2 regions of the Pseudocolwellia antarctica genome follow, and region 1 is predicted to be linked to the other one. Evidence: riboswitches for the same ligand, from Rfam matches in the RefSeq annotation. Region 1 holds a riboswitch; the other holds the start of a gene.
What was found. Region 1 has a riboswitch for cobalamin ahead of ACPUVN_RS19525 (hypothetical protein). Riboswitches for the same ligand answer to the same signal wherever they lie in the genome.

Region 1 (9,927 bases):
ATATTTAACACAAACTCTAAATGTGAATGAAGAAGATAAAATGACATGGTATTTACATTGGATCATCAAAGGGTTTGATGTATTAGAAACACAAATAAAAGCTACACCATATAGCTTAGGTAAAGAGGTAAGTTTAGTGGATTTATATCTAATTCCGCAGGTATACAACGCGCTACGCTTTAAGCTTGATATGTTGCCTTACCCGAAAATCATGGCGACTTATAATAGCTGCAATCAGCTACCAGCATTTGATATAGCTAAACCTGAGAGTCAAATAGATTTTCCCAAGTAAAAGTAGCTGTTATACCAAACGGATTAATTTATTGCTCACTTAGCGAGAATTTAAAGGCTTAGAGGCACAGGTTCATAGTTCCATACTGAACCTAAGCACCTACATCCATGTAGGCGAGGCATTGATTGAGAGAATGGTTATTCTCGGTAACTGCTCCTGCGTTACCCTAATGTCCTACATCCATGTAGGAACCTTGTCAAAATCAATAACGCGGCATATAAGCCTTTAAATTCTCGCTCTTCGGGAGCTCATTAGCAAACTGATAACATCACAAAATTAAAAAAATATAGAATAACTATGTTTAATCAATTTTGCTTGTTCTAAGCTTGCTAATGTAGCTCTAAGTTGCTCAATAAATTAATCCGCTTGGTATTAGAGAAGAATATATTAAGCCGAGCTCAGGTTAGATAGCAAAAAGCCTGACGATATCAGGCTTAATTAATAAATAATGTTTACTGTGATTATGCTTTCTACTTTACCAATCCAAGCCTTTCTGCGCTTTTATACCATCTTTAAAAGCATGTTTAACGGGCTGAACTTCTGACACTGTATCAGCTAGTTCAAGTAAACGACGGTGGCAAGCTCGACCAGTAATAAGTACGTGTTGCATTTTAGGGCGATTATTTAAAACCTCGATAATCTCATCTAAATCAATATAACCGTATTTCACCATGTAGGTCATTTCGTCAAGCAGCACCATGTCGATAGAAGGGTCGCTAAGCATGGCTTTAGTCTTTTCCCATGCAACCTTAGCTGCAGCTATATCAGTTTCTTTAGATTGTGTTTCCCAAGTAAACCCAGTCCCCATAACCCAATGTTCTACAGGAAATTGCTTGAGGATATTCATCTCTCCACATTCCCATTTCGAACCTTTAATAAACTGTACAATACCTGTTTTTAAACCATGACCAACTGCACGCAATATAGTACCAAAGCCCGAAGTACTCTTACCTTTGCCATTACCCGTAATAACAACTAAAACACCACGCTCTTCTGTAGCGTTCGCCACTCGTTCGTCAACTTTAGCTTTGATCTTTTGTTGACGTTCTTTATGCTTTTGTTCGTCTGTTAATTTGTTATCTTTTTCAGTCATTTTTATATTCTTTATTATTTGATTACTTGGCATTAGTTGGCGTTACTTAGTTCGAAATCTAACTTTCTTACTTTAATATTTACACCTGATTCGTTAAGTTCTTGATAAAAGTCGCCAGCGTTGCATGCTTCAACTTGTTTACAAATAATGCCATATTTAAAGATAGCTGACTTACTACTTTGCAACGAAGCTTGTTTTAACCAATGTAGCGCTTTGTTAAAGTCTTTATTAACAAACTCACCATCAATGTACATTTGAGCTAAGTTTATCTGACCTTTAACAAAACCTAACTCAGCTGATTGTTGGAAAAAACCAAAAGCTTTTTCTAGCCCCATCTCGTTAAAGCTATCATTAAAAAATGCCTCGCCTTTTATGTTTTCTTGTTTGCCGTAAGTCAGCCTATTTGAACGATAATGCTCTTCTCTTGGAACAACGAGGTTGCCATATAATTTATTTTGAACAGGTCTATTAGCTAAATAAATAGCTCCACTTTCAAATAAATTTTTTACTTTATTATGAGGAAAGTCGTAACGCTTACCTTCAAAATAATCTTTAAAGGTGAGTTGCCCGTAGCTTATGGCGTTTAAAGTGGCATGTTTACGCTGATAATAAAAACTACCATATACCAAAGTAATGATATCGCCTGTGATGTCGGCTACCTTGGCAATTCTGTACTTTTCATGAGGTCTTAAATCTTCTTTAATCACTCTAAAATCCATGAAATAAATATCATTAATTTTAGGCTCAGAAATAATAGCTAAAGAATTATCTGCCTCATGTTTATAGTCGAAGTATTCAATAAAGGCTGTATATAAGACAAACAATACCACCAATATTGAAATCACTCTTGCAGGAGCAGCAAAATAACTCAGACCTAGAGGCTTTATTTTAGAATCCGTTTTAGTGTAGGTTTCAGTTTTCATGCTCACGCTTATATCTTTTAACATCTGTTAAGGTTTATACAATAACCTTAACAGAAATAACATCTTCCTACCTAAACTCTAGAAATAAAATCCTTTAGTTTAACTACCTACACGAGTAAATAGCTTCACAGTTAACTCAGGATTACTTTGAAAATACCAATGCATGTATGACGCTAAAATATTACCGTGTTGATAAACAAACTCACCTAAACGTTCCGTTGGATGATGTTTAGTTTGACTAATAGGCTCTAACGCTATTTCTGCACTTGAATAATGAAAACTATGACCACGTATAATATTACTCGCTAAAGTTTCAGTACCTAGTAAAGGTAATGTAACTTGCTGAGAGCCTATTGCTGCTACTTTCTTTTGCATTACGGCTTTACCAGGAAGTAAGCCAACCATTGAAAACTCTTTTTCTTCTAAATCAGTTAACTGATCGAGTAAATAAAGCATACCGCCACATTCAGCAATAATAGTTTTATTTGATTGAGCAAAAGCAATGATGCTAGTTATAAAGCTTTTGTTAGCTGCCAGTTGCTCAGCATACAACTCAGGGTAACCACCTGGAATATATAACACATCACCAGCAGGTAATTCACTATCAGTGAGTGCTGAACAATAAATTAACTCAGCGCCCGTTTCTTCTAAGAAAGCGATGTTAGCCGCATAAATAAAGCTAAAGGCTTTGTCTTTAACAATAATAATTCGAGTACCCGCTAAGGCACCATCAGCTTTGTATGTTTCAGTTGCTTCACAAGCAAAAAACTCTACGGCAGCAGGTAATTCAACTAACCCCGTTTCAGCGATATGTGACGCAGCTTGATCAAGCTGAGTATCAATATCAGTAAGCTCTTGTGCTTGCACTAAACCTAAGTGACGTCGTGGTAATGTAATACTTTCATCTTTAGGGATACGACCATAAAAACGTATATCGTCGGGTAAACAGTTTTCTAATATTTCTTTATGACGAGGAGTATTAACGCGATTAGCAATAACGCCAGAAAATGGCATTGCGGGACGATAATTTGCTAAACCAAAAGCAACGGCCGCAAATGTTTGTGCCATCGCTGAAGCATCAATAATACCTAATACTGGAATATTAAAAGTTTCAGCTAAATCAGCACTGCTTGGTGTGCCATCAAAAAGCCCCATCACACCTTCAATCAAAATAAGATCAGAGCTTTGAGCGGCTTTATATAGTAATTCCTGACAACCTTGTTCACCCACCAACCATAGGTCTAATTGATAAACGAGTTCACCACTGGCTTGGCGTAAAATCATAGGATCAATAAAGTCTGGTCCCACCTTAAAGATGGTAACTTTTTTCCCTTGATTACGATGATATCTCGCAATAGCCGCTGTAATCGTTGTTTTACCTGTACCAGAAGATGGAGCCGCAACAATTAATGCTGGGCACATTATGCCTGTACCTTTTATATTTTGTGAAGTATTTTCAAATGCCAAAATAAGTCCTTACCTATCAATAAAATTAAAAGCTTACGAAGTTAACTGAGCTTCTACTTTATGATTATATAAACGACTAATTCCCCAATCGATAACGATGGCGCTAGTTGCATAAAAAATAGGATTTGAAATGGAGTTAAAGTAATACTTATTAACGCGTGTTGAATACTCATACCAAGACAGATCAGTAAAATTTCCTGACAATACATAAAAACTGCCATTTGAAATAAAGAAAGCGATAGAACTTCCGATAAATAAAGCCGCTCCAACCTTAACAAGATTAACGATAATATTTTGCTGTAACCAATCTGGTTTAGCGTAGTAGCCAAAAGCAAACATTACCGCATAGCTTATTGCTAACGCTGGGTAGGCTGTTGTTAAGCAATCACCAAATGAGCCACGATAATATGATGACACGAGATCAATCGTGATAGATAAAATATAGAAAAACCAATAGCTTTTTACAGTACGTAAAAACATACCTGCTAAGAAGAAAACGCCAATTGAAGCGCTAGGCAAGGTATTAAATGCAGTAAAGTGACTTCCGCGAGTCGCGATCATTAAAAGGCTTAATAGAGCAACAATGCCTATAAAGTAAAATAGTGGTTTTTGTAATTCTTCTGATTTCATGATGATCCCATTAAATATATTAACGGCGGGAGATCAAAGTTAGTAAAATAAAGGCTCACCTAAGAAATTAGGGAGTAAACCTACAACAAATTTTAATATCTCTGAATAACCGCCCACCGCAGTTGTTTAGTACAAAAATAAGTAGGCCGGTCTCCGGACTCCTGATCATCGCTATTTCAATCCCTTCCCATGTTCATCTAATGCTAAATGATTCACAGTGGTTTAATTGAAGCTCACAGTTACCGTTGCGGGGGCAGTACTGGTATTTCACCAGTTTCACGTTTCACCACTATTAAAAGTAAAAAATTTAATAAATGGCACCTAATTAACTCAAATTTTACGCTAAGGGCTAAGCTTATACAATCATCGCTAGAGCAATTTATCGTCTATTTTTTATTTATTGTATTTTGCGTTGAAGCCTAAGTTCGATTTAGTTATGCTGCGCAGCAATTATCAACATTGAAAAGCATCTGTTTTAACTTATGGTTTTGATTACAATGGCACTAAATAAGCGCTAAACACAATCACTTCTGCGTTGCTTGCATGTACGCAAGTACTTAACTTTTGCCTAAAGCAAAAAAGCTGTAACCTTTATCTAAGAGACTGGCTATTATGACAAAACCTCGCCTAAAATTGATATCATTTAAGTACATTGATGTATCCTTCTTGATTACTTTTATTAGTAACGAAAACCTATGAAAACAAGCTTATACATAGCCCGTCATGGAGAAACACAGTGGAATAAAGTCCAACGTTTTCAAGGACAACTTGATAGTCATTTAACTGAGTTAGGTAAGCAACAATCCGCACAAATAGCACAACAAGTTTTAGATAAAAAAATAGATATCATTTTTTCATCCGATCTTGGTAGAGCAAAACACAGTGCTGAAATTTGCAAAAGCTTACTTAATATTGACGTAAAAACCACTAAAGACCTTACCGAAAGACATTTAGGAAACTGGCAGGGCGAGAAAATAGAAACCTTGTCACACGACAACAACTACATTGAATTACTATACAAATTCACTGAACTTACGCCTAAAGGTGGAGAAAGTGCGATAATCTGCGGGCAACGAATTTATAATGCTCTTGAAGAAATAGTACAAACGCATGAATCACAAAATATTTTGGTTATTTTTCATGGTGAAGCCCTGCGCTGCTTTTTAGCCTTGTTAGGTGAACGTTCAGATCATAATGCTTATGAATTATTTAAAAATGGTTGTGTTACCCACTTAACTTACGACCATAACACTGAATATTTTAATCTAAGTTAACGCTATATAAGTTAACGACTATCATCCAAATAGATTTAGCTTAGCTATTATATTCAACCCATGAATTATTCATTAACAACAAAGAAAAGGAGGAGAAAATATTGTTAGCAAACGACTTTATTTCATGGCTACTTATCTATCTTCCTTCATGTTCAATTGGCTTAACACTTCTACTTGCTCTGCTTCTTGATAAGTTCTTAGGTGAAGCGCGTCAATACCATTACCTTGTTGGCTTTGGCTGGTTAGCTCAGCAATGTGAAAAGCGACTAAATATTTACACCCAAAGTAAAGCAGACAACAATTCCCAAGTGCTAGTTTTCAATAATAAGAATGCAGCTTTAGGTGCCCTTTCATGGGCATTATTAGTGTTACCTCTGCCCTTACTGTACTTCTTTTATCTTAATGATTTAGTCTGGTACTGGCAGATACTCTGTGATGCCAGCGTACTGTATTTAGCTATTGGACTTAACAGTTTACATCAACATGCAATGCAAGTTTATAAGCCACTAAACGTGAATAATTTAACTGAAGCTAGGCACTTCACTGGCTATTTAGTGAGTAGAGAAACGAGTACATTAACACCCGATGAAATGTCGCGAGCGACGGTTGAGTCTATGTTAGAAAACGGTCATGACTCCGTTATAGCTTCGATGATATATTTTATTATTGGTGGCGCACCTTTAGTTATTTTTCACCGTTTTGCGAATACCTTAGATGCCATGTGGGGCTACCGAACACTGCAGTTTAATTCTTTTGGATTTGCCAGTGCCCGACTCGATGATTTACTTGGTTTTTTCAGCGCTAAAGTTTGTACGTTACTTTATGCAATGCAAAGTAAAACCTTTAAGGTCTTTACCAAGGCGTTAAAAAATTCAGCATCACAAGGTAACCAATATAAAAGCCACAATGGCGGATGGGTAATGGCTGCAGGCGCAACTGTGATGAATATAAAACTTGGTGGTAGTGCTTCATATCATGGAAAATTAGTAGAATCGGTTACTTTAGGCTGTGGCAATAAAATAGAAATTGAAGATATTCCTAACAGCGTATTACTTGTAAAACGTGCAGCTATCTTACTGACGTTGATTGTTATGTTGTTAACTTTTATGTGGCTATATTGATAACAAGTTTTCTAGCTAATTTCTTATCATAATTCGTTTACGTTAATCCTTATATACAACTGAGATCAAAACATGGCGCTAATTCATGGCGGGCAATTACAACAAATAGCCCAGAAATATCAAACTCCTGCTGAGCAATGGCTTGATCTCTCTACAGGTATTGCTCCTTTGAGCTACCCTATTCCTGATATTCCTTTGAATATTTGGCAAGATCTCCCGCAACAAAATAATGACTTGTTAACTGCTGCTAAACACTATTATCAATGCGAACACTTAATCGTAACCAATGGTAGCCAAGCAATAATTAAAGCGCTGCCCGAGCTATGGCAGAAGAAACAAAATACGCTAACTTTAGATAACAAAGATCCAGCTCATTGTGCTCACCATGTTTATTTACCTCAATATGGTTACAAAGAACATGCTCAAGCTTGGCGTAATGCTGGTTATAGTTTGCACTTTTACTTAGATGAACTTCCAGTCATTGATGACATACAAGCAAACAGCGTGCTTGTTATTATTAATCCAAACAATCCAACAGGTTTATTGTTTACTAACGAAACATTACTCACCTACCAAAAAGTGATTGAAAACCTTAACGGCTTACTCGTTGTAGATGAAGCTTTTATGGATGTTATACCAACGAATAACTCAATTTGTTCACAAGTTGCCAATAGCAATACGTTAGTTTTTCGCTCGTTCGGAAAATTCTTTGGTTTAGCGGGTATTCGCATTGGTTTTCTAGTGGCTAATCAATCATGGTGTGAAGCTTTTAATGAACATTTAGGTCCTTGGCAAGTCAATGGCCCTGCGCAGCTTATTGCTCTTCATGCACTTCATGACAGCGACTGGCATCAACAGCAAAAACAAACATTAAACATATTAAGAAATGAGTTAGAAAAATTATTGTGGCAATACTTAGGTAACAATATTATTTCAGAGATTAAAGGTACTGATCTATTCTTAACACTTAGCTTTAATGAAGCATCAAATATTAATGCTGAAAGTTTATATACCCTATTATGCCAACAAGCCGTTTATGTGCGCTTAACAGATGAAAAAGACAAGTTACGTTTTGGCATTCCAACGCAGCAACAACTCATTAAACTGGCAAAGATATTACAAGCGTGTATTTAAGAACAACTCACATTCAGCATAAAGCTAAATTTTAGGCAAAAAAAAGGCTATTAACTAAAAAATAGGTAATAGCCAAAGAGAGAGTGTGACAATACGACATCGAATATGGGGGTCTCCGGCCTTACGCGTCCTGTAACCTAAAGCCAGAGGTAATTCGATACCGATTAAGAAAAAGTAGTAGTGGACTCCTCCCTAACCGACAACTAAATAATAATCATTCTCATTTGCATTGTAAAGCCTTTTCTACTCTTTTTTTAATTTATTTAATATAAAAAAACAAAACCCCAAAAGAATGACCTTTTGGGGTTTTAATCAAGGTCTGTTGATCTTTCAGGGTTAAATTTTATTCAATTCAAAACGGATTTAATCGCGATGTGAGCTTTGTCTAATAGTTATTCTATTAAAAAAGCGAACAGCAATAAGTAAATTTGTTTTAAATGAACCCAAAGGGCAGCATGTGTTTGAAATTCCTAACTTTGGATAGACAGGGCGTTATCGTCTGTTCGAGTAGCTAGCTACACGTCACAGACTCTGCCTTGTCTAAATACCAAACACCTTGCTGTAAAAATAATCTCGAAAGTTCAACAGACCCTAAGTCTTATTTTATGCAGCTAAAAGACTTACATAACTAACTTCTTTATCAGGCTTAGCTAATAAGCTGTTCTAACAAAATAAATAGCTATTAAAAGTTTTGGTAAGTAATACCAACATAAAGCGCACGACCTTGAGTAAAGTATGTGTTCGCTGTTTGGTATTCTTTATCAAGTAAGTTAGTTACTCGAGCATTTAAAACTAAGTTTTTAGACAACGGAGCATTCAAGCCTAAATTGATTAATTGGTATGCACCTAATTCAACATTATCTTGTAGATAAACACTATCTTCTCTACTGCCTACAAATTTATATTCGGCATACAAATCAGCAACGTTAATTGAAGTAGTAAACTTGTAGTTAAACTTCTCTTTTGCACGGCGTATTAACTGCTCATCAGTTTGTTGATCTTCAGCATCTGTATAAGATAAGTTCAGATCATGTGTTCCACCCGTAGCAACAAGATTAAAGTTTAACTCAGCACCTTTAATAATAACTTCATCAAAGTTACCTGCATTACCTTCAGCGTTTCTTCCAATTAATTCGTCAATTTTTGAATAATAAAAGTTAACGCGCGTATCAACTGCACCTAAACGAGTTTCAAGAAATAGCTCTGTTGTTTCTGAACGCTCAGAATTTAACGTTGGTGTACCAAATCCAGGGTAATATAGATCGTTAAATGAAGGAACTTTGAAACCTGTACCATGATTTAGCACAATTCTACTGTCATCACTAATGGTGTAACCTGTACCTAAGTTATAAGTAACTTCTGAATCTACACCTTGTACTTCGTCATTTCGTACAGAGCCTTCGAATGTCCATTTGTTACTTGTATATAAACCATGAGCAAACACACCAGTCACATTACGTTTTTCATCTTCAAATATTAATGTGCTTTTAGATATGTCATCTTGATAAAAATCCGCACCTACATTCATTTGGAAGTTTTCAGTAAATTGGCTATTATTGATAAGTGAAAATTGATCACGGCGTGTCTCAATAATCCCTTGTGAATCAAATCCACTTAAACTATCAACACTATCTCTACTTTGCCCTACACTAACTACTGTATAGTTTTTTACATCATTGATCTGGCTTGCATAGCTACCACGAACTAACCAAGCATGTCGGTCAATATCTGCGCCGTCGTAAAAGCCGTCAGAATCATTTTCACCTTGATCACTTGAAAGTAACCAATCTAAGCTAAAGTCTTCATTTATTTTTTGTTGACCACGAATCGCAATAGAAGTGAAATCATAACCATCATCATCTGCATCAGCTTCACTTGTTGTATCTCTTACATCAAAACCATCAGTACGTTCATTACTAACACTTACAGTTGTTTGTCCGTCGCCATGTTTTAAGCCAATACCCGCTTTAAACTTACGGTATGAATCACTACC
Region 2 (20,342 bases), 1.5 Mb from region 1:
CAGCTTTTGCAACAGCAAATGCTTGTGACATAGCAGTAACCGTAGTCATACCGATAAAGTTATTGATTAACTTAGTAGTGTGACCTGCACCTAGTGCACCAAGGTGAAATACGTTTTCGCCTTGCTCGTCTAATACTGGTTTAACTTTGTTGAAAGTATCCATGTCGCCAGCAGCCATGATGTTTAATAAACCATCTTTAGCGTGTGCAGGAGTACGACCTAAAGGAGCATCGATCATGCCACAGCCTTTAGCAGCAAGGTCAGCACCAATTTTACGAGTTGAATCTGGGATTGAAGTACCAAAATCAATTAATGTTTTGCCTTCGCTCATACCAGCTAAGATACCGTCTTCTGCATATACAACTAACTCAACAACTTTTGAAGTAGTTAGTGCAAGCATTACGATGTCACTTTTTTCAGCTAATTCTTTACCAGTAGCAACTTCAGTAGCGTTACCACGAGCAAGAACTTTAGCAACAGCATCTTTATTAAGATCCATTACGTTAACTTGAAAACCACGTGTTTGTAGGTTTTCAACCATGTTGCCGCCCATAAGGCCAAGTCCAATGAAACCTATGATAGGTTTTGTCATATCTAACTCCTAAATATATTGATTTATGTTTAACTGAGTGTGAAAAAATTCACCTCATGGGTTGGTATGCTAGATACCGATTTTTCAGTTTTTCATCAATAAATACTATTAATAAAGAACCATTAAATTTATACATTGTCTTTATAATGCTAAAGACATAAATACATGAGACAAATATAACCAAACAAAAAACCATTGTCAAACCAATTAGCAAGCATATACATTACCAATGTAATTATTTTTTAAATTAAAAAGATAACAATGCTAATTTAACGCGTTATTTATAAACAAACTGCCCATAAAGTATAAAAACAGATAATGTAATAAACGCCTATACTTTTAACATAAACCGATTTATAACCTTTAAAATCTAGATTATGCTGCTATGATATGGGTAACAAATGATATTTTCAGTACATTTACCAATCAAAAAACAGTGGTAATACCAATAAAATAAAGATACATTACCGAAATAAGAAAAATAAACATTTAAACTTAATACACATTACTAACCAATAAATTACCCAAGTTTAGGCGAGTAAAGTAAGTTTAAAGAACAAGGTAAGAGGAAAACAAATGAAAAACCGTCGATTATTCTGGCGAATTGTCCAAGGCATAGAATCTTCTATAAAAAGCGGAGAATATACCGTAGGTAGTAGATTACCAGCAGAACGTGAATTAGCTGAAAAATTCAATGTAAGTAGACCCACTATTCGAGAAGCAATTATTGCTCTTGAAGTAAGAGGTCAAGTTGAAGTTAAAACAGGCTCAGGTGTTTATGTAATCGAATCGGCATCATTAGAATCAAATGCAGTGAACGCATTTGAACTCACACAAGCAAGAGCTTTAATTGAAGGTGAAGTTGCGGCTTTAGCGGCAATTAGCATTACTGATGAAGAATTAGAGGCGCTATCTGCAACCCTTGATATGATGGAAAAAAATCAAGATTCAGACAGTATTGAAGAAGCAGATAAATTATTTCATAAAATTATCTCTACAGCGACTCGAAATGAAGCAATGATTTTATCAGTAAAAAACTTATGGTCTTTAAGAGCTTCTACTCGTGAGATTATTGAAGATTATAAAAACGTATGTAGCAGCGATAATAAGCTGACATTAAAAGAACATACGGCTATTTATTTAGCCCTTAAAGAAAAAGATGCAGCTAAAGCTCGTTTAGCTATGCATCAACATTTCAATCGCCTTATTAATACGTTATTTGATGCAATAGAATCTAAAGCATTAGCAGAAGTTCAACGTAAAAATAATGAGAAAAGAGATTTATATTCTTTAGAAAACCTAGTTAAATAAATGCTAAGTAAATAATTAAAGTAAGTATTGGCTTATCAGTTTATTAAAACCAACAATATCAAAACTACCTTTAATTTCAAAATTTACTTGGCCTAATTCACTTATATATAATTGAATTTCACAATCTAAGTCAAGTGTGCCAGATGTCTCGATAGAAAATGCGTTAATCTTGCTATACGGTAATGAGGTGTAATCTACCTTAGAGCCCGTTATACCTTGTACGTTAGCGGATATGACTCTCTTGTTGGTAAACACGACTTGGTCTCGAATACTTTTAAAAGTAGCAAATATTTCCTCGCCATCAATTAAAAACACATGAAAATCTTCTCTCGCCTCATCGTTATCAATAGGCTTTAGCTTAAATACTGACGAATTTTTAAAGTCGATCATAATAGTTCCTTCCTTTTAATGATTATACAAAAAATTACTTATAACACTTGTTTCAACTCAATAATTTAAATGATGCCTGCATAATTTTGACGAGCAAATTTATACTATATCTATAATATTAAAAACGCTACCGAAGTAGCGTCTCAGGATTATTACCCCTTATTAAAATGAGTTAAGGTTAATAATCAATTTGTCATCATGAGTTGATAGTAATGAATATCTTATTCAGCGATATATTCAACAACTTCTAAACCAAAACCTGATAATGAGTGGTATTTAGTTTGCGAGCTTAATAAGCGCATTTTGCTTACACCTAAATTAGATAAAATTTGCGAACCTACACCTACATTACGCGATCCAACATGACGTTCTACATCTTTAACCGCTTCACCAGCATCTTGTTTAGCATATTTTTGAACTTGAGCAATTAATGATTCTGGAGATTCATGCTTACCTAATAATACAAGTACGCCACCTTCATCAGCTATTCTCTTTAACGCATCAGCCATTGGCCATTTAGCAACACTTTCACGCTCGCTCAACAATAAGTCTCTAAATGTGTTTTCAAGATGAACACGAACTAAAGTAGGTTCATCAGCTTTAATTTCACCTTTGGTTAAAGCAAAATGTGCTTGTCCATCAATGGTGTCTTTAAATACGGTAAGATCAAACTCACCAAAAGCAGTTGGTAATTTACATGATGAAACACGTTCTATTGTTGTTTCATTTGCATTACGGTATTCAATCAAATCGGCAATCGTGCCCATTTTTATGTCGTGCTTTTCAGCAATAACTTCAAGATCTGGACGACGTGCCATGCTGCCATCTTCGTTTAAAATTTCAACAATAACAGATGCAGCTTCTAGCCCAGCTAATCGAGATAAATCAACAGAAGCTTCGGTATGACCCGCTCTATTTAAAACACCACCATCTTTAGCCATTAAAGGAAAAATATGTCCAGGTTGAACAATACTTAAATGGTTAGCATTAGGTCCAACAGCCGCTAATACAGTCTTAGCACGGTCTGCAGCTGAAATACCTGTAGTAACACCTTCAGCAGCTTCAATAGATACGGTAAAATTTGTACTAAATTGTGCATTGTTATTATCTACCATTAACGGCAGTTTTAACTGAACACACTTTTCTACTGACATAGGCATACAAATCAAACCACGACCATGAGTTGCCATGAAGTTGATTGCTTCAGGTGTTACCTTTTCAGCAGCCATAATGAAGTCACCTTCATTTTCACGATCTTCGTCATCCATTAAGATAACCATCTTACCCAGAGCGATATCATCAATAATCTCTTGTGGGGTATTTAATTTCATATCAACCTCTTTATTTGATAAAACCATTACGTGCTAACAAATCATGTGTAACACCAGATTGCTGAGTATTCTCAGCGGTTTTATTGGTAAGTAACCTTTCTATATAGCGCGCTATTAAATCAACTTCTACATTTACTTTAGAGCCGACTTTGTAGCTGCTAATAATCGTTTCTTGCGTTGTATGTGGTACAACCGTTAGTCTAAATTTACTGTCGCTTAACCCATTAACCGTTAAGCTTGTACCATCAATAGTGATCGAACCTTTTTCAGCAATATACGCGGCTATATCATTCGGCATCGCAACCCAATAATGAATACTATTTCCATCATGTTCTATTGCGACAATTTCAGATAAAGCATCTACGTGCCCAGAAACCATATGACCACCGAAACGAGTCGTTGGTAACATAGCTTTTTCTAAATTAACTTTTTGACCACTTTTGTAATGAGCAAAGCCTGTTCGCTTTAACGTTTCATTTGAAACATCAGCACTAAAAGTACTTGTACTTACATCAACAACCGTTAAACAAATACCATTAGTGGCAATAGAATCACCTAATTTAACATCTTGCATATCCAGCAAGCCTGTTGATACTGATATTCTAGCGCCTTGCGCATTAACTTGTACGGTATTTATTTGACCAACTGCTTCTATTATTCCAGTAAACATGAGTAACTCTTGTTAGTTTAGCTATTTAATAAGTCTTCTGACTTTAGTTTTTATGTATTTTCGCTGTTATGCGTATATCTTCGCCTACCATACGCACATCAGTATAAGTTAGTTTTTTAGCTTCTGATAAAGCTTGAATATTATTCATATTAAGTAAACTTTTTCCGTCTGCTCCCATTAACTTAGGCGCTTGAAAAAGAATAAACTCATCAACTAAGTTTTGCCCTACAAATGCTCCAGTTAGTCGGGCACCCGATTCAATCAACACATCATTCAAACCACGTTTACCTAAGGTAGATAAAACAGCCTTTAAGTTTAATTTTTTAGGCGCTGTACTTTGTGTTTCTAAATTATTTATTGCTGACTGAGTGATTTCTAACTCATCATTAAAAGGAGCACTGATATGTTCTACAAAATGTGGCCATTTATGGCTGTTTTCAATGTTATGAGTGAATATAATTACAGGTGATTCAATAGAAAAAAGCGCTAAGTCAGGCGTTAATCTATTTTGAGAATCGATAATAACGCGAATAGGTTGGCGTACACTTTCTTGTGCATAGCTATTTTTAAGATCGCCTAACTCACTCCAACGCACATTCATTTTAGCATCATCAATTAAAACAGAATCAGCTCCAGTAATAACAGCACAGCTTTGTGCGCGTAAGCGTTGTACATTTCGTCTCGCTGCAGATCCTGTGATCCACTTACTTTCACCGCTAGACATGGCGATTTTACCATCAATGCTCGACGCTAATTTACAACGAACATAAGGTAATTTAGTTGTCATTAATTGAATAAAACCAACATTTAAGCTTTTAGCTTCTTGCTCTAATAAACCGTATTGTGTAGTTATACCTGCGGCTTCAAGCATTTTCAAACCATTACCTGAAACTTGAGGATTTGGATCCACCATAGCCGCAATTACGTGTTTTACACCCGCTTTAATTAAACCTTCAGCACAAGGTGGAGTTCGGCCATAATGACTACACGGTTCAAGAGTTACATAAGCCGTAGCGCCTATAGTACTTTTACCTGCCTGCTTGGCTTGCATCAGAGCATTCACTTCAGCATGACCCTGCCCTGCTTTAACGTGATAACCTTCACCTACAGCTTCATTATCTTTAACAAGTACACAGCCCACTCTCGGATTAGGAGACGTTGTATAATGAGCACCTTTTGCTAGAGACAAAGCTCTTTGCATATACTCATAATCTAATGCTGTGAATCTTTTCATAAGTTATTTTTCATCGCCTAAACGAGCAATTTCTTCACCAAACTCTTTGATGTCTTCAAACGACTTGTAAACTGAAGCAAAGCGAACATAAGCCACTTTATCTAAATCTTTCAGTTGTTCCATAATCGTATTACCTAGCATTTCGCTTGAAATTTCACGTTCACCTGTTGCTCGTAATGCTGACTTTACTTTATTAATAGCAAGTTCAACATTCTCGACACTTACAGGTCTTTTCTCTAAAGCTCTCACTAAACCATTACGCATTTTGTCTTCATTAAACGGTTCTCTTGAACCATCTCGTTTAATGATTTTTGGCATAACAAGTTCAGCTATTTCAAACGTTGTATAACGTTCACTACAAGCTAAACATTCACGTCTTCTTCTAACTTGATGTCCGTCAGCGACTAATCTTGAATCGATAACTTTAGTCTCTGTTTCAGAGCAAAAAGGACAATGCATGGTGTGATCCTACAACTGGTGTTAAAACATTTTACTTAATCATTTTGAATATAGAGCTAAATAACTAAATAAAATGAATTTAATAAATAAAAATGGCCGCTAATGCGGCCATTCTATTCGATATTAACAATTCAAACTACTGTTCTGTTTTACGTATTAACCGTAAACAGGGAAACGTGAACAAAGCTCTTTAACTTTAGCTTGAACCGTTGTAATAGTTTCTTCGTTAGTAATATCGTCAAGAATATCACAAATCCAGCTTGTTAATTCTTTAGTCTCTTCAACACCAAAACCACGACGTGTAATTGCTGGCGTACCTAAACGTAAACCTGAAGTAACAAACGGAGAACGAGGATCGTTTGGAACAGAGTTTTTGTTTACTGTGATATGAGCTTTACCTAATGCAGCATCTGCATCTTTACCAGTAATGTCTTTATCAATTAGGTCTAATAATAATAAATGGTTATCAGTTTTGTTTGATACAACTTTGTAACCACGGCCTTGAAGTACAGCAACCATAGCTTTAGCGTTGTCTAAAACGCCTTGCTGATAAACTTTGAATTCTGGTTGTAAAGCTTCTTTAAATGCTACTGCTTTTGCTGCAATAACGTGCATTAAAGGACCACCTTGACCACCAGGGAATACAGCACTGTTTAATTTTTTGTAAATGTCTTCATCATCACATGCAGAAACAATTAAACCGCCACGTGGGCCAGCTAATGTTTTATGTGTAGTTGTTGAAACTACATGAGCATGTGGAACTGGGTTAGGGTATAAACCAGCAGCAACTAAACCAGCAACGTGAGCCATATCTACGAAGAAATATGCACCAACTTTGTCTGCGATAGTACGCATGCGAGCCCAGTCAACAATACCTGAAAACGCTGAAAAACCACCAATAATCATTTCTGGTTTATGTTCTACAGCTAAACGCTCTAATTCTACGTAATCAATATCACCAGTTTCTGGATCTAAACCGTATTGGAAAGCCTCATAAGACTTACCAGAAAAGTTTACATGTGAACCATGAGTTAAATGACCACCATGAGCTAAGCTCATACCTAATACTTTTCCGCCTGGTGTTACTAACGCTTGAAAAACTGCTGCGTTTGCTTGTGAACCAGCATGTGGTTGAACATTCGCGTATGTAGCACCAAAAAGTTCTTTAGCACGGTCAATAGCTAATTGCTCAGCAATATCAACAAACTCACAACCGCCGTAATAACGTTTGCCAGGGTAACCTTCAGCATATTTATTTGTTAACTGAGAGCCTTGAGCTTCAAGTACGCGAGTACTACAGTAATTTTCTGAAGCGATAAGTTCGATGTGTTCTTCTTGACGAACTGTTTCTTTGGCAATAGCCTCAAACAATTCAGCATCAAAATCTGCAATGTTCATGTCACGTGTAAGCATGTTAAATCCTCAAGTAATCAGCCAGTCAATCATCTTAGGCTGTGGGGTACATTCAATAAAAAACAATAAAATTTATGGGCAGTATTTTGCCTGAATCTTGTAATTTTGTATATGCAAAATATATAAATATTAAGGGATAATGTTAGTCGATTTAGTAATCGGTTATACCTTAATAGTTCGAATAAAATAATCGATTCAACTATTTTATTAAGCTATTGATTAAAAAACATCAGCTAACGAGTAATCTATGCTGCCTACCTGCCAACACTTGGCTTATATCAGCACTTTAAGATCTCTACATTTTCACCAAAAGTCAGTATTTAGTTTGTAAAGCGTTTCTATAATCAGATAAGTTTACGTCTGATAAAAATACAGAAACACCTACATTCAAACAATAAGCTGAATATAATACGAACAATGAAACAATACAACGAATAATATACTGACTACTTAACCTGAACTTGATTTAAGATGTTTTCAATTCATTGAAATTATGACTAATAAAATTTAACCCTGAAAGATCAACAGACTCTAGCTTGATAGTTTTTCTTTCTTCAAGGCAAATTTCGCGTCAATAGCTAGCCTATTGCAAGTAAATTTAACGATGAAGCAAGTAAAAGTAGCTGTTAGAGAAGAATATATTAAGCCGATCTCAGGTTATTTAGTCAATTAATGTTTAAAGGAGGTTTCAGTGTGTTGTACAGAGTAAAATATAACATTAAGGCTATAGCACTGAAAAAATTCAGAAATATAGCCTTGCATAGTGCATGGTTGCGCTATAAGAATAATCTAAGTTAACCCTAGCTTAGCGCTAAAACTACTTTCTCTGATTTTAAACGTAAAGAAAGTACAGTCACTAAAACCGCTGTTATACCTATAGTTACAATAGCGGTTCCAGCAAAAGCCGCCCAGTTGATCGCTAAACCTTTAAATAAATCGTCCATGAGTAGTGACTGACCTGAAACAGGTAACCAATCTAACCATGCAGGTTTATCATCAATAAACATTAAAGCCACAGGGATCATCGCGGGTAACATAATGATCATACTCACTGTTGACTGCGCTTCTTTAAAGCTTTTAGCTTGAAAAGATACGAACAACTGTAAAGCTGAGGCAAAAAAGCTGATAGGTAATAAGAGTAGAATTAAGAATAAAACCATATAAATATCTAAGTTAAAGGTGGCTCCTATCTTAGTTAAATCAACAAAACTCACCGAGAAAGACGTTAATACCAAGGTTAAGGTTACACCTATTATTGAAATAGTACTGGCACAACACAACTTAGCTAATACTATTTTGAATGTGCTAACAGGCTGACATAGCAACATTTCTAATACGTTTCGTTCACGCTCGCCAGCACTTGAATCAATAGCTACAGAAAGACCCGACATAAAGGCCGCCATTAATACGTATAAACCTAACATTAATGAAATGAACATCGCATTACTATTCGGTTGAGAAGTATCTTGGTCGTTAATATTGATAGGTCTTAAAAGACGAGGATCAATACCACGAACTATAAGACGCTTGGCTCCAATACTTTGACCATAAAGGCTGATCTCATTTTTAACACGACGAATGGGTGAGTTTAATGCTTTCTCGCTAAAATCAGCTCGTAAAGTAATAGTGATCACTCGCCCTTCTTGCATATTTTCAACAAAATCATCAGGGATCATTAATTCAATATTACGCTCTTGCCAAAGATCCTTTAAATTTTCAGGGGCGTCTGTTAATGAAAAAATATTATTTTGTTTAAGCTGAGTCATTAACTTAGGCGCAAAACTTTCGCCTGTTACATTTAAATATACAGGTGGGGTTTCCACCATCTCTTTGATCATGGTTTTCGACAATACTAAAATCATAACAGGTGCTAACATCGCCATGGTCATGGCCACCATAAGTGCGCGCCTATCTCTAAAAGCTTCTTTAAATTCTTTTGTTAATAACGCCTTAAACTGGATCATGCAGCAACTCCTTCGTCAGAACCAATCAATTTAACGAAGGCATCTTCTAATAATTTTTCACCTGCCAAGTCACATAGTTCCTGAGGTGTACCTTGAGCCGCAAGTTTACCGTTTGCCACTATAATGACGCGATCGCATAAAGCCGCAACCTCTTGCATAACGTGAGATGAAAACAAAATACAGTGACCTTTATCTCTAAACTTAGCTAAATGATTTCGCAATACCCGCGTACTCATAACATCTAAGCCACGCGTTGGTTCATCCAATACAAAGTTTTGAGGTTGATGTACTAAAGCTTGCGCTAAAGTCACCTTCATTCGTTGACCTTGAGAAAAACCTTGGGTTTTACGGTGAGCAAGTTCTTCCATCTCTAATTCTTGAATAATCACTTCAATAGCTTTGTGTTTAGCTGCGCCTTGTAAACCATGGATACTGGCAAAATAGTCAATTTGTTCGTAAGCCGTTAAGCGTTCATACAAACCAAACTTATCAGGGAATATACCTAATTTGGCTCGCGCTTCAATTGGTGACTGGCTTACTTGAATACCATCAATAATCGCTGAGCCTGAATCGGCTTTTAACAAGCCATAAAGTGTACGCAAGCAAGTAGTTTTACCTGCGCCATTTGGTCCTAAAATACCAGTGATCTCGCCATCTTTTGCTGTAAAAGATAAACCATTAAGGGCTTTAACCTGTTGCTTTTTAGTTCGTAAAAAAGACTTATGTAAATTATTAACTTCAATCATAACAATCGCCTTATATACTGCCGTTTAAACTTGTCATGAATGACTCGCTAGGTAATTCTGCTAAACAAGATGAATCAACATCTTTAGGATTTAAATGCCCTAAAAACTCATTAACCATACCGACACTACATGGCGTAGAAGCAACAATGTGAGCATTGCTTTTTGAAATAATGTGATGACTATTAGTTAAAGTACCTGCTGATATTTCACCATTACTCGGTGGGGTTACAGGATCTAAATCACCTGAAAGAATTAAGGTAGGAATATTAGCAACCACAGGCTGATAAAAAGCCGATTCTACTTCATATTTAGGCCACACTTTACAAGCTGATTGGTAAACCGTTTGGGTACTGCCTCTGCCAAAATCATTGTCGCTGTCTTGAGTTAACATGCTTTGAGTAACTCTTGGTATATCTTCATTACATACGATATTAAAGGTTAGGCCAACGTACATGTTCATACCACCATCACTAGTAGCAATAAGGCCAATTAACGGTTGGTAGTTTTCTAAAAAAGCTTGATGGATAATTAAAGGCACTAAACTGCGAGTTTCCATACTATAAAGTTGTTTAAAGATGTTATTAATAAACTTTAAATGGCTCAGGTTAAAATCTGTTTTGGTGCCTAGTCTTGGGTGATTAATCGCTAATGACACTGTATTTTTAGATAAACGCTTTACGACGGTATCAAACTCTTCTCTTAAGTTTGGATAGGCTTTGTTACAGCTTTCATCATTTAAACAATGTTCTAATAATAAGTTAAACGATCGAGCTGAACTTGCGCCAAATAAGCCGATAGGAATTTCTATAGGACCTACACTATCAAGCACAACACTTTTAATTGAATCAGGAAATAGACGCATATAAACCAGTGCAGCACGAGTCCCATAAGAAGCGCCATATAAATGCACTTGCTTATGACCTAAAGCTTTTCTTACTGCATCAAAATCACGTATTGCATTTTCACTGTTGTATTGGCTAAGTTCATGGCTTTCTTTGAATTGTTCTACACAATCAATAACGTCTTGTTCCGCATAATCTTCAGGGATCACACTATAAAACTGATCTGTTTTTTCTTCATCGCATAACATAGGTTGTGATAAACCTGTGCCGCGTTGATCTACCAATATTATGTCGCGGGTTTTTCTTATTTCTGCAAAGCCATTAATAATGTGTGCTGCAAGTTCAACGGCAGCTTGCCCAGGACCGCCAGCTAAAAACATCAAAGCTTCTTTATCTTGAGAGTTATCTATCGCAGGTAATACAGCAAAGTTAATTGAAATCTTTTTACCTTCAGGCTTTTGATAATTTTCAGGTACCAGTAAAGTACCGCAAGTAACTTGAGAGCGAATGCCGTCAAGATGGCAATTTTCTATATTGGCAACCTCATCATTAGCCCAAACAAAATTTGCTGTAAACGCGGATATAAATAAAAGTAGAACGGGTAATGTTGTTCTCATTCAGTAAACTTCCCTTGTAAATATTAACCATCTGATGTCTATTTGAGGAGTTCCCTTAAAAATAGAGCTTTCGTACGTAATGATAGAAATAATAGTTTATTGCATTAATTCATTTGTTTATAACACACCCAATATAACTCCCGAAAAAAGTGGTAACCCTGCAGGTGTTGTTTTAAATGCAGACAAACTAACAACTCAACAAATGCAGTATATTGCCACACAAGTGGGATACTCTGAAACTGCTTTTGTCTCATCCGATGATCAGTGTGACTTTAATGTCCGCTTTTTCACACCCAATAATGAAGTCGATTTTTGTGGTCATGCCACCTTAGCAGTTTTTGCTTTACTCTTTAAAAAGAACATAATTACAGCTCGTACTTATAGCCAACACACTAAGGCAGGTAAACTAAAAGTTAACATTGCTGAAGATGGCTTAGTCAGCATGGAACAAACGCTTCCTCAATATTTAGGTGAAATCGACAATAAGGAAGTTGCTGATCTGCTGAATATTCCCGAAACGTTATTTTCTTCTACGAACTTACCTTGTGAAATTATTTCTACGGGATTAGCAGATGTTATTATTCCTGTACCGTTTGAGTCTTTAGATTCAATCATCCCTCATTTAGATAACATATCTCGCTTTAGTGAAGAACATAACGCCGTTGGTATCCACCTGTTTGAATTACCTCAAAAGACCCGCAATAATATTGACCGCAAACTCAAAGAAAATACGACTATCAGCTGTAGAAATTTCGCCCCTTTATTTGGTATTTCAGAAGAATCTGCAACAGGAAGTGCATGTGGCGCTCTCGCTTGTTATCTAACTAAGCACAAAGTTTTTGATACTGATAATTATATTTTTGAACAAGGAAAAATGATGTCTTCACCTTCAATACTTCAAGCTAAGGTGCATAAAACTGAGGGTATTATCTCTCAGGTAGAAGTGAGTAGGCATGGGCATATATTTACGCTTAAAAAATACGCTATTAATACTAATTACATGAGCTGAAGTTATTAAGATTAATAGCGTATGTTAGCTTTACGTTTTAGATACTGATGTTTTATAAATTGGGCTTATATATAGAACTAACCGACTTTAAATGAATTAACAGTATCTTGTAATGATGCGGCTAATTGAGCCTGATGTTGCGCTGTAGTTGCTATTTGCTTAGCACCAGTGACTGAACCTAATGAAGCGTCTTCAATATTCACTACACTTTTAGCTACATCCTGAGTCACAACCGCTTGTTGCTCGGCAGCTGTCGCTACCTGCTCAGTTAGTGAGAATATATGGTTAACCGATTGCGTAATATTACTTAATACCTGCTCTACATTTTTTGAATTTACAACGGCATCATTAGCTTTACTTTGACTATTTTCAATCACGCCAAACGCTAAGTTCGCATTACCCTGTAATTCACTAATAAAACTTTCAATCTCGTTGGTTGATTGTTGCGTACGTTGCGCTAAAGTTCTAACTTCATCAGCCACCACAGCAAATCCTCTCCCTTGCTCCCCTGCTCTTGCCGCTTCAATCGCCGCATTTAACGCTAATAAGTTAGTTTGTTCAGCTACAGATTTGATCACATCAACAATATTAGTAATGTTTAAACTACTTTCATGCAAGCTGGTTATTTTGACTGATAAGTCTGAAATGTCTTCTGCTAGAGCTTCAATAGATCGATAAGATATTTTAACGATATCTAATCCTGCGTTGGCTCCTTTATCAGCGTCTTTTGCTGCATCGACCGCACTTTTAGTATTCATAGCCACTTCTTTTACGGTGACTGATAATTCTTCAATTGATGTTGCGACTAAAGCAATTTCTGCTTGTTGCTCTTCAATATTTTTAAAGCTGTATTCACATGTTTGTGCAGTTTCTTCAGCCTCTGATGCTAAAGAAATACTTGAGCCAGAAATCTCAGATAAGGTATTTGAAAACTTTTCTAGAGTTAAATTCAACACATTAGAAATAGTGCCTAATTCACTTTTATCGTTATATTGAGCTCTAACGGTTAAATCGTTTTCTTCTCTTACTTTGCCTAACACGCTAAGTAAATCTTTAATGCGATTATTCAAATCATTGATAACAGCTAAACTAATCAAAATAACCAACAAGCTTATAATGAGAACACTCACAATAGATAAAATTAACGACTGATTCGCATCACTTCTAATTTCATGTGTTAACGCTATTAAAGATGTACCTAATGTATTTTCAACTTCTTTTAGTTGTTTGATTCTGCCTGTTGCTTGCTCAAACCAATAACTTTCATCAATACCAAACTCACCCTCTGCCGACTTTTTAATAACAACTTGCCTAAGTCGTTCAACTTCAATAGCTGCGGGCTTTTGCATTGCTTGCGAATAAAACTGAGTATTTTCAGTTGTTGATAAATCTTTAAAGTTTTGGAAGTAAGTATTTTGTTCTGAGATAAGATTAATGGTACGAACCAATAATGGAGAAGATATGCTATCGATAGAAAACACATTACTTAAAACCGCTCGCTCGATTCCAGCTCTTTCTTTACCTTGTAAGAAGTTATAATAGGCGATCATTTCTTTGGTTATGTTAGCTTCGGTACTCAACAAACTAATAACTTTAGACACGCTTAATAGCTTTGCATTAAGGCTTGTGTAATATGAAAGTGCTGCGTTTAATGACACTGTTTTAGCATCAATACTTCTTCTAATAGTACTTAACTGGTTTAATTGCTTATTTATACTGTTATGTAGTTCAACGATAACTTTTGTAGTTTCATCGTTTTTTTGCCAAAAGCTTTGCTGCTTATCTTGTTCACTATTGGTCAGCTTTCTTTGTGCTGCCAACTGAGTTTTAAATGACTTGCCATTAGAACCAATAAAGCCCGCAGTTAATCCTCGTTCTTTTTGTAATTCATGTACTAGGCTACTATAAACTACCGACAGTTCAGTAAGTTGTGTCAGTTTTTCCATCTCATTTTTAAGCGTAAAATAATTATTAACAGAAACAACACTCATCCATAAAAAACTGATTAACGGAAGTAATAATAAAAAACATATTTTTCTTTTAAATGAAAGATTTGTAAACATAATGTAAATATCAATCCTAGATAATTTAAGCTATCTAATAGAATAGCTTTAAATTCAAATAAAGCAACAAATAGGCGTTATCCGCTGATGGAATAACCATTTATATCAAAAACTTACAAAACCTTCGTTAAAAGCTTTATCCTTTATTTAATTAGCCAGTATTTATGGTAATATTTACCTACTTTTAAGGTGTTTTATTTGTGAATTAAGAACAATATTAATTTACGATAAACTTAAAGGGGAATATGGTGCAACATATACTTAAATATGCTTAATTCCATAACTGTTCCCGCAACTGTAATGAGAGCTTGATACGTTTTTTAGCAAGCCCTTAAGTCAGAACACCTGCCTTAATAGTTTTAGTAACCGTGCGGGTAACACGAAAATCTAGAACATCACTTCTGTTATAGTCGATGCTCTTTTATTTCATCCCCTCTATGTTTCTAATAATGTATTTCTTCAGCCAAAATTCTTTATAAAATTAGGCTTTCTGTAATCTTGTGGTTTTTTAAATTAGACGTTTATGTCCTCTTTTGTTTTACAAGCGAATAGCCTGACTTGGTCTGTGAATAAAAAACACATTCTTAATGATATTGATCTCAATATAAAAGTAGGCGAAACGGTTGCGATAGTTGGTCCTAATGGCGCAGGAAAAACGTCTCTACTTAAATGTCTTTATGGCGAATGTTCTAATTATTCAGGTAATATTTATTTAAACGGTAAATCACTTAACCTTTTAAATTTAAAAGATATTGCTAAAAAAATAGCGGTTGTTAGTCAGCATTCTGAATCTGCATTCAATTTAACTGTTCTCGATATTGTATCGATGGGATTAATTCCCCATAAAGGCTTATTTGATATTAATACCAGTGCCGACCGACATAGTATTGAGCAAGCTTTAGTAAAAGTAGATTTAATAAGTAAACAACATCAGTTATTTAATACCTTATCTGGTGGCGAGCAACAACGAGTATTAATTGCCCGAGCGATTGTGCAAGCGCCAGATATTCTGATTATGGATGAGCCAACAAATCATCTCGATATGTATTATCAACATCAAATATTAATGTTAGCTAAAACGTTAAATATTACTTTATTGATCACTATTCACGATCTTAATTTGGCTGCCCAGTATTGTGATCGAATTGTTATGTTAAATAATGGAGAATTAGTGGCCGACGATACACCTGAAGCAGTATTTACTGCCGAAAAGCTTACCGAAGTATTCAAACTTGAATGTGCTATTGATAAAAATCCTTTCACACAAAGTACTCGAATTACATTTTCAGGCATTAATAATAGTGCGAATGATGAATCAGCTTGGTTACATTCATGAAAAAACTCTCCTTTAAAACCTCTTTATTACTTATTTCTGGCTTAGTTGTTTTTTCACTTATCGCTTCAATGGGATTCGGTGTTGTTGAGTTAGGTCATAAAGCGGTATGGCAATGTATTACCCAAAGTTGTGAAAAAAGTATTTATGACACGATCTTGTGGGAGATACGTTTTCCAAGAGTATTACTCGGCTTTATTGCAGGTTTTGGTTTAGCTATTGCTGGCGCGCTTATGCAAAATGTAACTCGAAACCCGCTGGCAGATCCTTACCTCTTCGGCATTGTTTCGGGTGCAGGCTTAGGAGCAACACTGACTCAATTTCTCCCCACAACGGTGCAACTGATCACTTTACCTATAGCTTCCTTTTTAGGTTCACTTTTAGCTGTAGGAATTATTCTCATTGTGCTCTACCAGAATAATTGGCGACGTATCGAGCATTTATTATTGGCTGGTGTAGCTGTATCCTTCTTATTAAGCTCTTTAACATCTTTTATTCTTTATAGTGGAGAAGCTTTTTCAACAAATCGTGTGATTTTTTGGTTAATGGGAAGCTTAGCCAGAGCAGATAGTACGGCGCTTCTATGGATTTCCCCCGTCATTATTATTGCCACAATTATTGCCATATTATTAGGTCGACAGCTTGATGCTTTATTACTCAGTGATGACAGTGCTCGGACCCTTGGCATAAAAGTTGAAAGGTTACGTATTATTACACTAGTTTTATGTGCAGCTATAACTGCAGTTATCGTGTCTTATTGCGGTGGCATTAGCTTTATAGGTTTAATGATCCCACATATGGTTAGGCCCTTTGTTGGCATTACTAGTTCAAAATTATTTATAGCCGCAGGATTAGTTGGCGGCTGTTTTTTAGTATGGGTAGATGTTGTTGCTCGTACAGCCTTGGGTGGTCAGGAAATACCTATCGGCGTAATTACCTCAGCTATGGGAAGTTTATTCTTTTTAGCTCTATTGAGAAAAATGTAAGCGAGATCACACATGGAAATAAATGCACTAGACATTAAATTTGAAACGGAAATCAAAGAAAAGATTAATCAAAAAACTAAACCTATTGGATCTTTAGGACAACTTGAAGATATAGCATTACAACTGGCTAGTATTCAAAGTAATAAAGCTGGAAAACTAGTTTCTAATATTGTTATTACTAAACCTGTCGCTGTTGTTTTTGCAGCTGAACATGGTATTAGCGAAGAAGGAATTTCAATAGCACCAAGTTCCGTTACCCGACAAATGGTGCAAAACTTTTTAGCGGGCGGAGCAGCAATTAACTGTTTTTGTGCAGTGAATAACATTGACTTAAAAGTAGTAGATGCAGGCATTGTTGAACCTATAACAGAATCATTCCCTAACTTAATCAATATGAGATTAGGCGCGGGCACTAAAAACTTTGTAAACCAGCCAGCCATGACTAACGAACAAGTTGAGTTAGGTCTAAGTTATGGCGAGCAAGTTGTAGCTCCATTGATTGAAAACGGTACAAACTTGCTTATATTTGGCGAAATGGGTATCGGTAATACAAGTGCAGCAACAGCGATAACCTCGCGTTTAATTTTTGCTGATGTCGATTTATGTGTAGGCGTTGGCTCAGGCATTAGTGCAGAGCAATTATTTAAAAAGAAAAGCCTTATTGAAAAAGCCTTAAAACGTTTTTCCTCAAATGAGCCATTAACCGTATTAAAAGAAGTCGGAGGGTTTGAAATTGTTCAAATGACTGGAGCAATATTAGCTGCAGCAAAAGCAGGTGTAAGTATTTTAGTTGATGGTTTCATCGTAAGTAGCGCAGCGCTTTTAGCTTGTAGAATAAATGACAATGTTCGCGATTATTTGATTTTCTCTCATGAATCGAACGAGTTTGGTCACCAGCTATTACTTGCTCATTTAAGAGCAAAACCTTTATTGAATTTAGGTTTACGTTTAGGCGAAGGCACTGGCGCCGCACTCGCTTTACCTCTATTAAATGCTGCAGCGGCTTTTTACAATAACATGGCAAGTTTTGAAGATGCTGGAGTCATCATTTGACCGAACCGACACTTTCAAAAGTAAATGTATATAAACGATATTTGAAACGACAGCTTAACCTGTTTTATTTATCGTTAACTTTTTTCACGCGCATTCCTGCGCCAAAAAGTATGTATTACAGCCCTAGCTTGCTTAATAAGTCAGGACGCTATTTCTCTTTAGTCGGGCTGCTCATCGCTGGCATACTCAGTGTACTATTTACTGTTATTACCCCGTTGTTTCCTGCCTCGATTAGTGCCGCTTTACTCATTATTATGAGCTTGCTGATCACAGGCGCTTTTCATGAAGATGGACTTGCAGATATGGCCGATGGCATTGGCGGAGGCATGACACTAGAAAAACGCCTCACCATAATGAAAGACAGCCGCATAGGTACTTACGGTTCGGTTACACTTTTCATGGCATTAGCATTAAAGCTATTATTACTTATCGAACTTGTTGAAATAAGTATGTTAATTCCCTCGTTATTCTTAGGCTATAGCTTATCTAGAGCAGTAGCAGCCAGCTTAATATACGATCTTCCTTATGTAGCGGATATAGACACAAGTAAAAGTAAGCCATTAGCCAGCAAACAAACACGGTTTGAATTAACACTCTTATTTATTATTGGTGTTATTCCTGTTATCTATTTTTCCTTAACTACCCTCTTATTTATCGCGTTAACACTTTTTATCTTTAGAGCACTTTTTAAGTCTTGGTTAATAAAACGTTTGGGCGGATATACGGGTGATTGTTTAGGTGCTTGCCAGCAAATTAGTGAACTACTTATTTATCTGGTGATTATTGCGTGCTTTACTCCTTATCTTCAGGCATAAATGTGATGCACTCATCAATACAAACCACCTTATATTTATTACGTCATGGCAAGGTAAACGGGCTACCCGCTTTATATGGCCATACTGATATTGATGTAACAGATGAAATTAACAGTAAAATCGTTAGTGAACTAAACCTGTTACAGAAGAACCTAGGCAGTAATAATATTACTCAAATAGTCAGTTCACCTCTGCAACGTTGTTTTAAAGTGGCTGAACAATTTGCACAATTGAATAGCGTACCAATTGAGAGAGCTGATAACTTCAAAGAAATGTATTTTGGCGAGTTAGATGGCATATCTTTCGATGAAATTAGAGACTCGGAACATAGCGAGAAAAACTGGCAAAAGTTAGAAAACTTTTGGAAAGAACCTGAACAACACCCTTTACCTGAAGCAGAATTATTATTACATTTCTATCAACGAGTTGCTCAAGCTTGGGAGCAATTATTAGAGAAGCATCAAGGCAAAAATATATTACTCGTTTGCCATGGTGGCGTTATACGTATGATATTGTCTTATATTCTCAACCTTGATCACACTAACAAAGCACTATTTAGCCAGCTCACCATTAAAAACAGTAGTATTACGCTAATTAAAAGTATCTCAATGCGCTCAGATAAACATTCCGACAAGCAAGTTAATGTGCATAATAATGTTATTACTATCTCGACACCTTTAACTTGTATCAGCCAAACACCTAAAGCATTCGAATAAGAGGAATTATTGTATGATTGATGATAATCAAAAAAAAGAAAATCATAAAAAGCGCCAGCAAAAAATCAAAGAAAATGTAGATAAACGTATTGCTGCAGCAACTGAAGACAAAGGCTTATTACTTGTAATAACAGGTAACGGTAAAGGTAAGTCAACCGCAGGTTTTGGTGTGGTTACACGTTCCGTCGGCCATGGTTTAAAAGCAGGTATTATTCAGTTTATTAAAGGCACATGGGAATGTGGCGAGCTTAATTTATTAAAGCAGCACGGTGTTATTCATCACACCATGAAAACAGGATTTACCTGGGAAACACAAAATAAAGAATCTGACACAACAGCAGCACAACTCGCCTGGTCTGAAGCTAAAAAACTCCTTAGTGATGAAAGCATTAACACCGTATTACTTGATGAACTTACCTACATGGTGACTTATGGTTACATTGATTTAGAAGAAGTATTAACTGTGTTAGCAAATAGACCCGCCATGCAACACGTTGTTATTACAGGAAGAGCTTGTCATAGAAAAATTATAGAAGCTGCTGATACCGTATCAGAAGTTCAATCTCTTAAACATGCTTTTGATAACGGTGTTCGTGTACAAAAAGGCATAGATTGGTAACTTTATGAGAAGATTACAACAAGCGACATTAGCCTTTTCATGCGTATTACTAACAGCATTCTCACTGTTAGTTTCGGCTAATGACGCTGAAAAAGTAGAAGTTAACGTTAACCTTAACAAAGCTTTTGAACATCAACGTATTATTACCTTAGCACCTCATATAATCGAGATGCTTTTTA

Region 2: linked by a shared signal. The riboswitch ahead of ACPUVN_RS13125 (ABC transporter ATP-binding protein) and the one ahead of ACPUVN_RS19525 (hypothetical protein) in region 1 are both predicted to bind cobalamin.

What each region holds. Positions count from the first base shown of each region.
Region 1 is NZ_CP187926.1:4,499,594-4,509,520, reverse strand. It holds gene maiA (maleylacetoacetate isomerase) at 1-292, shown strand, start outside; gene cobO (cob(I)yrinic acid a,c-diamide adenosyltransferase) at 768-1,385, opposite strand; gene ACPUVN_RS19535 (tetratricopeptide repeat protein) at 1,418-2,308, opposite strand; gene ACPUVN_RS19530 (cobyrinate a,c-diamide synthase) at 2,408-3,775, opposite strand; gene ACPUVN_RS19525 (hypothetical protein) at 3,809-4,405, opposite strand; cobalamin riboswitch at 4,533-4,745, opposite strand; gene ACPUVN_RS19520 (histidine phosphatase family protein) at 5,101-5,679, shown strand; gene ACPUVN_RS19515 (cobalamin biosynthesis protein CobD/CbiB) at 5,781-6,800, shown strand; gene cobD (threonine-phosphate decarboxylase CobD) at 6,873-7,934, shown strand; gene ACPUVN_RS19505 (TonB-dependent receptor domain-containing protein) at 8,617-9,927, opposite strand, start outside.
Region 2 is NZ_CP187926.1:3,024,952-3,045,293, forward strand. It holds gene ACPUVN_RS13060 (NAD(P)-dependent oxidoreductase) at 1-592, opposite strand, end outside; gene ACPUVN_RS13065 (FadR/GntR family transcriptional regulator) at 1,169-1,903, shown strand; gene ACPUVN_RS13070 (PH domain-containing protein) at 1,919-2,293, opposite strand; gene ribBA (bifunctional 3,4-dihydroxy-2-butanone-4-phosphate synthase/GTP cyclohydrolase II) at 2,515-3,624, opposite strand; gene ACPUVN_RS13080 (riboflavin synthase) at 3,635-4,294, opposite strand; gene ribD (bifunctional diaminohydroxyphosphoribosylaminopyrimidine deaminase/5-amino-6-(5-phosphoribosylamino)uracil reductase RibD) at 4,338-5,528, opposite strand; gene nrdR (transcriptional regulator NrdR) at 5,532-5,987, opposite strand; gene glyA (serine hydroxymethyltransferase) at 6,144-7,400, opposite strand; gene ACPUVN_RS13100 (ABC transporter permease) at 8,201-9,364, opposite strand; gene ACPUVN_RS13105 (ATP-binding cassette domain-containing protein) at 9,361-10,110, opposite strand; gene ACPUVN_RS13110 (alpha/beta hydrolase) at 10,121-11,569, opposite strand; gene ACPUVN_RS13115 (PhzF family phenazine biosynthesis protein) at 11,649-12,578, shown strand; gene ACPUVN_RS13120 (methyl-accepting chemotaxis protein) at 12,656-14,641, opposite strand; cobalamin riboswitch at 14,812-15,008, shown strand; gene ACPUVN_RS13125 (ABC transporter ATP-binding protein) at 15,165-15,977, shown strand; gene ACPUVN_RS13130 (FecCD family ABC transporter permease) at 15,974-16,960, shown strand; gene cobT (nicotinate-nucleotide--dimethylbenzimidazole phosphoribosyltransferase) at 16,973-18,013, shown strand; gene ACPUVN_RS13140 (adenosylcobinamide-GDP ribazoletransferase) at 18,010-18,828, shown strand; gene ACPUVN_RS13145 (histidine phosphatase family protein) at 18,834-19,544, shown strand; gene cobO (cob(I)yrinic acid a,c-diamide adenosyltransferase) at 19,558-20,163, shown strand; gene ACPUVN_RS13155 (cobalamin-binding protein) at 20,168-20,342, shown strand, end outside.